2 regions of the Allorhizobium ampelinum S4 genome follow, and region 1 is predicted to be linked to the other one. Evidence: predicted binding sites of a transcription regulator. Region 1 holds the regulator's gene; the other holds the start of a gene.

Region 1 (5,780 bases):
TGACAGGGCAACAGACGAGGACCTCACCGCAGATCGCCTCGCCGCGCGCCTTGACCTTGTTGGCGAGCCGCGCGCCCTTCCCCGCCAAACGAGTTCCCGATCATGACCCGTTCGATTTCTCCGCTCCTGCCCATCGTATACGCCCGCGAAGTGGCTGCGGCCAAGACGCGCAATGCGCCTATTGTCGCGCTGGAATCCACCATTATCACCCATGGCATGCCCTATCCGAAAAATGTCGAGATGGCGCAAAGCGTGGAGGCAATCATTCGCGACGGTGGTGCGGTCCCGGCGACCATCGCCGTGATTGAAGGCGTTTTGCATATCGGGCTGGAAGAAGATCAGTTGCAAAAACTGGCGCAAATGACTGATGTCCTGAAGGTCTCTCGTGCCGATCTCGCCTACGCCATTGCCGAACGCCGCACCGGCGCTACCACGGTAGCCGCGACGATGATCGCTGCCGCCCGCGCCAATATCTCGGTTTTTGCCACCGGCGGCATCGGCGGCGTGCATCGTGGCGCAGAAGAAAGCTTTGACATTTCAGCGGACCTGGAAGAACTGGCCCGCACCCCTGTCATCGTCGTCTGCGCCGGAGCAAAAGCTATTCTTGATATTCCCAAGACATTGGAAGTCCTGGAAACCCGTGGCGTACCTGTCGTGACTTACGACAGCGACGAATTTCCAGCCTTCTGGTCGCGGGAATCGGGCTTGAAAAGCCCACTTAAACTGGAAAGCCCCGCAGCAATTGCCAATTTCCAGAAGGTACGCGACCAATTGGGCATTGATGGCGGCATGTTGATCGCCAATCCCGTGCCGGAAGCAGAGGAAATCGCGCGCGAGGAGATGGAAATCTATATTGGCCGGGCGCTGGCCGCGGCTGAACGCGAGGAAATCACTGGCAAAGCCGTCACGCCTTTCCTGCTCGACGCAATCTATCACCTCACCGACGGCCGCAGCCTGACCACCAATATCGCGTTGGTGGAAAACAACGCGCGTCTTGCCGCGGAAATTGCCGTCGCGATGCTGTAAGCCACTGATATCAAAATGGATCGGGGGTGATAATGTCCCCGATCAGACACTGCGGCAGATTATTGTTGTCGATTTATCGTTGGCCATCCGCACTGAAACAACTTGCTACCAACTTTCATTCCGCAATTTCACGTCTTCGATAGTATCGATTTTCTCTATCTTTCTGCCCATTCCCAACCGACAGTCGTCAGGACAATAAAGCAAAGGCTTTCTGTTTCTATAGGAGCCTCTCAGCCTCCCGTATTTAAAGGATGCTTCTCGTTCGTCTCCTCTTCAACGCCGTCTCTCGCCGCGTCATCGAAGGAAATTTGCAAGAAGGACTTGCGGAACACAACTGGAACAGATAGCGTATGTTCTGTATTTGTTTCATAATTCAAAGGGTAGGTCCCAATGCTGACTCGCAAGCAACAGGAACTTTTGCTGTTTATACACGAGCGCATGAAGGAGTCTGGGGTGCCGCCCTCCTTCGATGAGATGAAGGATGCCCTGGACCTCGCCTCAAAATCCGGCATTCACCGGCTGATCACCGCTTTGGAAGAGCGCGGTTTCATCCGTCGCTTGCCAAACCGTGCACGAGCGCTGGAAGTTATCAAGCTGCCAGAGGCCATGACCTCCAGCATACCGCCCCGACGTACAGGATTTTCGCCATCCGTCATTGAAGGCAGCCGAGGCAAGTTGCAGGCAGTTCCATCCGCTCCGGCCAAACAGGTCGAGGAAGTACGCAATTCCTCATCCATACCTGTCATGGGCCGTATCGCGGCAGGCGTGCCGATCTCCGCTATCCAGAACAACACCCATGACATTTCCGTGCCGATGGAAATGCTGGGCAGCGGCGAACATTACGCCCTTGAGGTCAAAGGCGATTCGATGATCGAAGCTGGCATTCTCGATGGCGACACGGTGATCATCCGCAACGCCACCACCGCCAATCCGGGCGATATCGTCGTTGCTCTGGTAGACGATGAGGAAGCCACGTTGAAACGCTTCCGCCGCCGTGGGGCGTCCATCGCGCTGGAAGCTGCCAATCCGGCCTATGAGACCCGGATTTTCGGACCGGACCGGGTAAAAATCCAGGGCAAGCTTGTCGGTCTTATTCGTCGCTATCACTAAGCTCACTGACATCTCCAGCGCCTGACTGGACGTCGTCGCTGGCAGCAGATGGAACATTGGCGTGGGCCGTACCATTCGGTCGATCATAGCGATTGCTGCGCCAGTCGAAATAACGATGGCGGGTCCAGGGCCGATACTGATTTTGAAATGCCGTAACGATATGCAGCGTTCGGGTGGCGGGATCACCAAGCGTGATCTCCATTGCACCGAACCGTCGCAGATCGTTACGGGTCAGGACTTTCGGGGGACGTGACAGCATCGGTCCAGCGTTAGCGGCCTTCTCGGTTTGCAAGAAGGCGAGAGGTTCGCCCGCTTCTATTAGGGACGGGGAATTCTGGTCTGAGTTTGAGGCGCCGCCCTTCACTTGGCTATCTGTGGGCACTGCAACACCCTTCCCCGGTACCGTCGTTACACTGGCTGCAGAAATGTCTCCCGCTTGCGTTCGGCTGATCGTTTGGGAGCGAACGGACGGGCTGCTGTTGTCAGATGGCAGCATGTCACCATCGGCCATGATCCGTTCAATTTCAACGTCCGCCCCAGTCGCGTCTTCCGCAGGCTCCCGGGTAACGGTGGTTTCGTTTTTTTCTGAGGGAATAGTGGATGCTATCGGCGCCTTACATTCGGCATCACGGCCGGCCTCAGTCGAAACGATCAGGTCGGACAGGGCGCAAGCGGCCTGGTTGTAGTCGCGGTTCTGCACCAGGCTGACGGTCCAACCATTGCTGAGCCTCGCGAGGCAAAAGGCATCGGTGCGGCAATGGAAAAGATCAGGTTTTTTATCGGCCTTCTCCTTTGCCGTCGTCATCTCCGCCATCGCCTGTTGCGGCTCTACTGGCTCTCTTCCCTTGACTTTTTGGCCCCCCGTCTTTGTTTTTCCGGCCCGCGTTGTTTCCCGCGCCTTGTCCTCGCCTTTCCCCGCGCCCTGTTGGCCTGTCTCGATCTCAACAGCTGCCAGCTTGGGCAATATTTCAGGCGCAATCGGATCGGCAATGTCGAGCACTGAGCGCCATTGGTTGAAAATGAAACTCGGCGGACGCTTCTTGTTGGTGGCGATGGTCAAGAGATGGCGGTCGTCGGTCCGAAAGAGAGCGAACAGTTGGCCATCTTCGGATATGGCGAGATCGGGCAGTGGCGGATCGGTTTTTATCGCCTCATAGCCAAACGCCGTCAGCATCATCGCCACGCCAATCAGCCGCAGCCGCGTCTTCATCAGGGTCAGTATCAGCAGGCCGGTTGCCGAGACCGGCAGAAACCACCACTCGAACCGGCCGAAGGTGAAGCCATTACCCCAGCTCGCGACCTTGCTGGCAATCATCAATACGCCCTCAAGGCCAAGCCCCATCAACTGGATCGGCCATTGGTCCAGACCGAACGGCATGAGCAGCACGCCGATCATCGCCGCTGGCATGACAAGCATCGACATAAGGGGAGCCGCCAGGAGATTTGCCTCCAACCCATGCAATCCGACCCGGTGGAAATGCGCCGCTGAAAACATCGCTGTGGAAAAACCGCCAAGTGCAGAGGTCATCAGAATGCCGCTGACCAGCGTCATCAACGGCTTCAGCACTGTCAGCGCCGGGATCGCCGGCAGGATGGGAGGCATTCTTGGGCGTTGGCGCCAAAGGTCGAATCCGGCGATCAGGGCAAAGGTGGCTGCAAAGGACATTTGCAGGCTCGGTCCCATGACCTGGGACGGCGAGAGGAGAATCACAAGGATAGCCGCCAGCGCGGCATTGCGCAGGCTGAGCACAGGTCGGTCGAAGAAAGCCGCCGACAGCATGATAACCATCATCAGATACGCGCGCTGGGCGGCAATGTCGTAGCCGGAAATGAGAAAATAGCCGGTCGTGGTGGCTATCGCCCCTGCTGCGGCAGTCTTCTTGATCGAGCGGGCCTCCGCCATGCCAGGGACAAGGCTCAAGAGGCGCCGGATCCCCACGAAGAACAGCCCACCGGCCAGTGCCATATGCAGACCGGAAATCGAGATGATATGGGCAAGGCCGGAAACGCGAAGATCGTTATTGGCCTCCTCCGAAAGGCCGCGCCGCTCGCCGGTCACAATCGCCACGGCAAACGCGCCCGCATCGCCCGGCACGATGGCCCTGATACGATCAGAAATGCCATTGCGCAATTCCTGTGTCGTTTCATCCAGCTTGATTCCGGCACGCTCCCAAAAATCCGGTGGCGCTATCTCTGGTCCCGGCAGAAATGGCTTGGGTGGCTGGTAAAAATAGCCGATCGCGCCGGTGCCCGCAAAATAGGAGGCAAAGGCAAAATCGTTTAAGCCCGGCAAAGCCGGTCCGGACGGCGGGGAGAGCCGCGCCCTGCCCTCAATCCAGTCGCCGGGGTTGAAGGGAACATGCTTGCCGCGGGCCAGAAGCGCGACCTGCTGTGGCATACGCTTAAGACTAGGGTAGCGCGTTTGATGCAGTGCAATCACATATCTTTGATTGCCGTCCGCATTTGGTTCTACCGAAACCACTTTGCCGCGCACCACGGTCGTCACTGCACTGTCTATGATGATCGTGTCCAGACGCGCGGTTTGCACATCGGCTAGCAACATGCCAGCAAGACCGAGAGTTGCAATGCCGCAGACGGTGGCCAGGACAGGATGACGGTAACGGACCCGCAGCCAGACCACTCCGGCTGCACAAAAAGTCAGGAAGATCGGCAGACGGGGAAGGTCCTGCGGACGGGTAAACCACCAGATCGCACCGAGACCAAGCAGAACGGGTAAAAACAGAAATGTCCGACCATAGGCAAGCTCCTGCAGAGCATCCCGGTGGAGAGCACGCAGAAGGCGCTGCCAGCGGGAGACCAGCAGCGGCGATGCGCTGAAGTGGCCCTCGAAATCAGGGGCTTCCGCCTCGTCCTCCGGGTCTATGTGCGGACGCCGTAGAACCTCGTCAAACAGGGTTTTGGAAGAGCGACTATCCCATGGCAAGCCGCGCGCCGGACGCGCTTCTTTTTGCCTGATCAGTTCCCATTCCGCCGTATCCGGCATCGATCCTGCCGTCGCCCCGGTGCCCTGCAATGCCACACGCCTTCAAATCGCTGAAAACGAGCGGCGAGGCCCCTGAAAATTGCTTTTGTGATAATTCGGCAACAAAACTTACCTTGCCGCTAACGGCAGACTATCAATCAAAAGCTGTAGGAGAAAGGGGGTGTAAACCAAGAAAAGCAGTTCTGGCAATAACGCATGCCTGCAATGCAAGTGCCGATTTATTGCAATGCACACTTTGTCCTTTGGATAGCTTGGCATTAACCTCTGGATCATATAGCTAATTGCAACGCTTAACCTGGGACGAGGCGAAAGCTGCGTCTCCCGCCTATATCCGGAGGATCACCATGACGGAACAAAGCGCAAACTTGAAGATTGAGGACAAGGCCGTCGATCTTGACGTGCGAAGCGGCACGATCGGCCCCGATGTTATCGACATCGGCGCTCTTTATAAGCATACCGGCAAGTTTACCTATGATCCCGGATTTACCTCCACGGCATCATGCGAATCGAAAATCACCTATATCGATGGCGACGAAGGCGTGCTGCTGCACCGCGGCTACCCCATCGAACAGCTGGCTGAAAAAGGCGACTTCCTGGAAGTCTGCTACCTGCTGCTCTACGGCGAACTGCCGACAGTCGC
Region 2 (5,780 bases), 1.6 Mb from region 1:
ACCGGCGGAACACGTGGCATCGGCGCAGCAATTTCAACGGCATTGAAGGCAGCTGGATATACGGTTGCCGCCAATTATGCTGGCAATGACGAGGCCGCAAAGGCATTTGAAGCCGAAACCGGCATTCCGGTCTTTAAATGGGACGTCTCCTCCTACGAGGCTTGCAAGCAGGGCATTGCTACCGTCGAGGCGGCCCTCGGGCCGGTTGAAATCCTGGTCAACAACGCTGGCATTACCCGTGATGCCATGTTCCATAAAATGACGCCTGAGCAGTGGAACGATGTGATCGGCACCAATCTGAGCGGTCTGTTCAATGTCACCCACCCGGTCTGGACGGGCATGCGCGACCGCAGCTTTGGCCGCGTCATCAACATTTCCTCCATCAACGGCCAGAAGGGCCAGATGGGCCAAGCCAATTATTCTGCCGCCAAGGCTGGCGATCTCGGCTTTACCAAGGCGCTTGCCCAGGAAGGTGCGGCGAAGAATATTACCGTTAACGCCATTTGCCCGGGCTATATCGGCACGGAAATGGTCCGGGCGATCCCGGAAAAAGTCTTGAACGAGCGGATCATTCCGCAAATTCCAGTCGGACGCCTCGGCGAACCGGAGGAAATTGCCCGTATCGTGGTGTTTCTCGCGTCCGATGACGCCGGTTTCATCACCGGCTCAACGATTTCCGCCAATGGTGGCCAATTCTTCGTCTGACTGCATCGGCTTTGCTCCACCCGCTATTGCCTTATCCCAACAAACAAAAGCCGCCGGATCGCTCCGGCGGCTTTTCGCATTCAAATCTATGCCGCTTAGCGGCAGCGGCGCTCGTATTGGCGACCGTAACGGTCACGGTAAACGCAGTAGCCACGACGCTCTGTTGACTGGCCAATCAAAGCGCCAATCACACCACCGCCGACGGCACCCACCGCAGCACCACCAACCGAATTGGTAGCAACACCACCGATGACCGCGCCGGATGCTGCACCAATCGAGGCACCGCGCTCCGTCGGCGTACAAGACGCAATCATCGGCAAGAGCATGGCGACTGCAATCACTGTCTTTTTCATAAAAACTTCCTCTTCTTCCTGGCCTGGATAACCGTCAGATACGGCCCATAAGCAGCAGAATAATGATGATGACCACAACCAAACCCAAGCCGCCGGACGGACCATAGCCCCAGTTGCGGCTATGACCCCAAGTCGGAAGCGCCCCAAGCAGCAACAATATGAGGATGATGACGAGAATTGTGCCTAGCATGGTGTTTCCCTTTACTTTTCAGCATGTCTTAATTCATGTGACCCTATAATGATCCTGGTCCTGTATTGTTCCACCCGGTCTGCCCTTTCCTCTACAAGGCACTGTTTCAAACACCGGCACTGTTTTCGGTTGTAAGTGGCCTCCATCATCTTGCTCGCCTCAGGCCAGTGACCCACAAGATGAAGCTTGGAACAAAACATGAAAGAGGAGGAGTCAGTGATTCGTCGCCGATTCGTTCTTTAGCTGTTCCGAATCAAAGCCCGGCGCGCAAAACAACCAAAATACACCACAACCGGAGGTTATTTCCCTCCTATTCGCCTCTGGAACCGGAAAAGCAGCTCCAGGGCAATTCTTTTCTTGCCTTTGCGCCAAGGCATCGCCATGTGTGGTCCCGAAGGAAGATAGGCTGTTGCCATCTTCTTTTGACAGTGCAGTCCGGAGCGACGATTTGACTTCGCAACCCATGATCCTGAGCGGCCGCAGCGTGATTGCTGTGCTGGGGCCGACCAATACGGGCAAGACCCATTATGCCATCGAGCGCATGGTTGCCCATGGGTCAGGTATGATCGGCCTGCCTTTACGGCTGCTGGCGCGCGAAGTTTACACCAGGCTGGTCGAGCGGGTCGGCGCGGCGCATGTCGCCCTCATCACGGGCGAGGAAAAGATCACCCCGCCCAATACACGGTTTTCTGTCTGCACCGTCGAAGCGCTGCCGCGCGAGACCAAAGTCGCGTTCGTGGCCATTGATGAAATCCAGTTGGCGGGCGATCTCGAGCGCGGCCATATTTTTACCGACCGGCTTTTGCATCTGCGCGGACGCGAGGAAACCCTGTTGCTAGGCTCGGCGACCATGAAGCCGATCCTTCAGCATCTTCTGCCGGGTATTACTGTCGTTGAGCGTCCACGCCTGTCGCAGCTGTTTTATGCTGGCGAAAAGAAGATCACCCGGCTGCCGCAGCGCACGGCAATCGTCGCCTTCTCCGCCGACGAGGTGTATTCCATTGCCGAATTGATCCGTCGCCAGCGCGGCGGGGCGGCTGTGGTGCTCGGCGCACTCAGCCCGCGCACCCGCAATGCCCAGGTCGGCCTCTATCAGTCCGGCGATGTCGAATATCTTGTGGCGACCGATGCGATCGGCATGGGCCTGAACCTCGATGTCGATCATGTTGCCTTTGCCCAGGACCGCAAGTTCGATGGCTATCAGTTCCGCAATCTCAATCCCGGAGAACTGGGCCAGATTGCCGGGCGCGCCGGACGCCATCTGAAAGATGGCACGTTCGGCGTCACAGGACGGGTCGATCCCTTTGAGCCGGAACTGGTGGAACGGTTGCAAAGCCATCATTTCGATCCGGTCAAGGTGCTGCAATGGCGCACCGCCCAATTCGATTTTTCCTCGATTGCCAACCTGCGCCGCAGCCTCGATGCCGCCCCTAAGGTGGCGGGACTGGTGCGGGCGCTGCCAGCAATCGATCAGCAGGCGCTAGATTATCTGGCCCGCTATCCGGAAGTCCAGGACCTTGCTTCGTCGCCAAATCGCGTCTCGCTGCTGTGGGATGCCTGCGCATTACCGGATTATCGGCGAATTACCCCGGCACAACATGCCGATCTGATTCTTACCCTCTATTCCGACCTTGCCCGGCACGGTAGTGTGAACGAAGATTTCATGGCAGAGCAGGTGCATCGCTCCGACCGGACAGACGGCGAGATAGATACTCTTTCTGCGCGCATTGCGCAGATCCGAACTTGGACGTATGTGTCGAACCGGCCAGGTTGGCTTGCCGATCCGACACACTGGCAAGAAAAGACGCGGGAAATCGAAGATCGATTGTCTGACGCGTTACATGAAAGGTTGACGAAACGCTTTGTTGATCGCAGGACATCTGTGCTTATGAAGCGCTTGAGAGAGAATGGGATGCTGGAAGCTGAAATCAGTGTGAACGGTGATGTCTTCGTTGAGGGACATCACGTGGGCCAACTCTCCGGATTCCGGTTTACGCCGATCTCTGGAACCGAGGGGCCGGACGCCAAGGCGGTGCAAACTGCTGCCCAAAAGGCGCTTGGCCTGGAATTCGAAGCGCGGGCTGCAAGATTGCATGCTTCGGGCAATGGGGATCTGGCGCTCAGTTCCGACGGTCTCGTCCGGTGGCTGGGTGATCCCGTCGCCCGGCTGACCGGCTCGGATCACATCATGCGCCCCCGCATTCTGCTGCTGGCGGACGAACCGCTGAGCGGCAATGCGCGCGAGCACGTCGTCGCCCGCATCGAGCGCTTCGTCAATCATCATATCTCGACCATTCTGAAGCCACTCGACGATCTGTCGCGGGCCGAGGACTTGCAGGGCCTCTCCAAGGGATTGGCCTTCCAGCTGGTGGAAGGGCTTGGAATTCTGTTCCGCCGCGACGTCACCGAAGAGGTCAAGTCGCTGGACCAGGATGCACGCGCCTCCATGCGCCGCTACGGCGTGCGCTTCGGCGCCTATCACATCTTCATGCCAGCCCTGTTGAAGCCAGCACCGGCCGAGCTGATCACCCTGCTCTGGGCCTTGAAGAACGATGGCCTGGACAAGCCAGGCTATGGCGATCTCATTCCGGTTCTGGCCGCAGGCCGCACCTCAGTGGTGACTGATCCGAGCTTTGAGCGCAATTTCTATAAGCTGGCGGGCTTCCGCTTCCTGGGCAAGCGGGCCGTGCGCATCGATATTCTGGAGCGGTTGGCGGATCTGATCCGTCCATTGTTGCAATGGAAGCCGGGCACCACGCCGCGCCCGGACGGGGCTTACGATGGCCGCCGCTTCACCACTACCACGGCCATGCTCTCCATCCTCGGTGCGACACCCGATGACATGGAAGAAATCCTGAAAGGCCTCGGCTACCGCGCCGATGCGGTCAAGGCAGAAGAGGCCCAGGCCTTCCTTGGCACCCAGGATGACAAGCCTGCCGCAGCAGCTGCCAATGCACCAACGCAGACAGCCGAAAGCGTCGAAAAAACCGACGAAGACGATGCGGATCAGCATGGTGAAGCCTCAGCGACGGAAACTGTCGCTGCTGAACCGGCAGTGCTCGAGACCGTTCCAAATGCTGAGATCAGCGCCGAAGCAACGACAGAAGCATCGGCGGAGGTCAAAGAGGCCGAAGTTGCAGCGACCGAGGCTCCATCCGCTGACCTTCTTGCCAATCCGGAAGGACCAACCGAACCCAAGCCGGTTCTGCTGTGGCGTCCTGGTGGACGCAACGACAACCAGCGCCAGGCCGGACGTCCACAACAGGGCGACCGCCGTCCGCAGGGTGCAAAGCGCGCCCCGCAGCAGGGCGAGCAGAAGCCGGACGCTCGTACCGAAGGTGCCCGTACAGAAGGTGGACGTGACCGCGACGACAAGCGCCGCGAGGGTGGCCATCACGGCAAGCCCCGCGACCGGGACGGCAACCGCGACAAGCACGCAAACCGGGGCGACCGCGATGATCGCGGTCCGCGTAAAGACCGCGACAGGGACACAAAATCAACCCAGCCGCAGCGTTTCGAGGCAAAGCCGCCACGCAAGGAAAAGCCGATCGATCCGGATTCTCCTTTCGCCAAACTGGCTGCCTTGAAGGAGCAGATGAAGAAGTAAGCCATGAGCGAACAACAGCCACTCGCCGGACCCTCTCAACGGATCGACAAGTGGCTGTTTTTTGCGCGAATTTTCAAATCCCGAACGCTGGCCCAGCAGCAGATCGTCTCGGGCCGGGTACGGGTCAATGGCAAACCGGGCAAGCAGCCCAGCATCATTGTCCGGCCCGGCGACGTGCTGGATATCACCCTTCCAAATCACGACATGAAACTTGTCGTTCGCCAGCCCGGCACGCATCGCGGCCCTTACGAGCAGGCGAAACTGCTCTATGAAGACCAGTCACCGCCGCGCCCGCCCCGAGACGCCATGACCGCTTTCGAACAGGCACAAAGACTTCCCGGCTCAGGCCGTCCGAGCAAGCGCGAGCGCCGGCAAGTGGACCGCCTGATGGATGGCGACGATTGACACGAAGGGCCACCGAAAATGACCGGCCGTTTTCCATTTTCGAATATCTCAAGCCTTTGATGCATTGGAGATATTCGAAATCTGCGGAAGGCGAGCATACGCTGTATCTTCAAGCCTGGTATCAGAGCTGGCCGGTCTGGTTTAAGAGTCGCCTGACGCGACACTAGGAAAATCGACCTCTATCGCATCGAGATAGGGATGATTTATCCTTGCTAACAGTTCTGGAAAGCAGTAGCTCACTGCCCTTGTGGAAAAAGCTGTGCATGATATGGGACAGTCGATTTTTCCTTGCCTAATCCGTTCCTGCAAGACGCGGCGTCGCACTCGCCATCGAGAGATCTCTGGAGTACCGCATGACGTATATCGTGACTGACAACTGCATACGCTGCAAATATACCGATTGCGTGGAAGTATGCCCGGTCGACTGTTTTTACGAAGGTGAGAATTTTCTGGCCATCAATCCCGATGAATGCATCGATTGCGGTGTATGCGAGCCGGAATGTCCGGCGGAAGCCATCAA

The links. Region 1 encodes LexA, which represses DNA repair genes until DNA is damaged. Its sites were predicted from a motif close to TGTTCNNNNTGTGTTCNG; they were not measured.
Region 2: the regulator LexA is predicted to act here: its motif matches at 1,482-1,499, upstream of AVI_RS17200 (helicase-related protein).

What each region holds. Positions count from the first base shown of each region.
Region 1 is NC_011989.1:2,112,135-2,117,914, forward strand. Features, by position in the region: gene AVI_RS10065 (carbohydrate kinase family protein) at 1-106, shown strand, start outside; gene AVI_RS10070 (pseudouridine-5'-phosphate glycosidase) at 103-1,026, shown strand; gene lexA (transcriptional repressor LexA) at 1,417-2,136, shown strand; gene AVI_RS10080 (ComEC/Rec2 family competence protein) at 2,117-5,176, opposite strand; gene gltA (citrate synthase) at 5,485-5,780, shown strand, end outside.
Region 2 is NC_011989.1:3,662,343-3,668,122, forward strand. Features, by position in the region: gene phbB (beta-ketoacyl-ACP reductase) at 1-705, shown strand, start outside; gene AVI_RS17195 (YMGG-like glycine zipper-containing protein) at 801-1,058, opposite strand; gene AVI_RS29700 (DUF3309 family protein) at 1,093-1,248, opposite strand; gene AVI_RS17200 (helicase-related protein) at 1,712-4,855, shown strand; gene AVI_RS17205 (RNA-binding S4 domain-containing protein) at 4,859-5,260, shown strand; gene fdxA (ferredoxin FdxA) at 5,614-5,780, shown strand, end outside.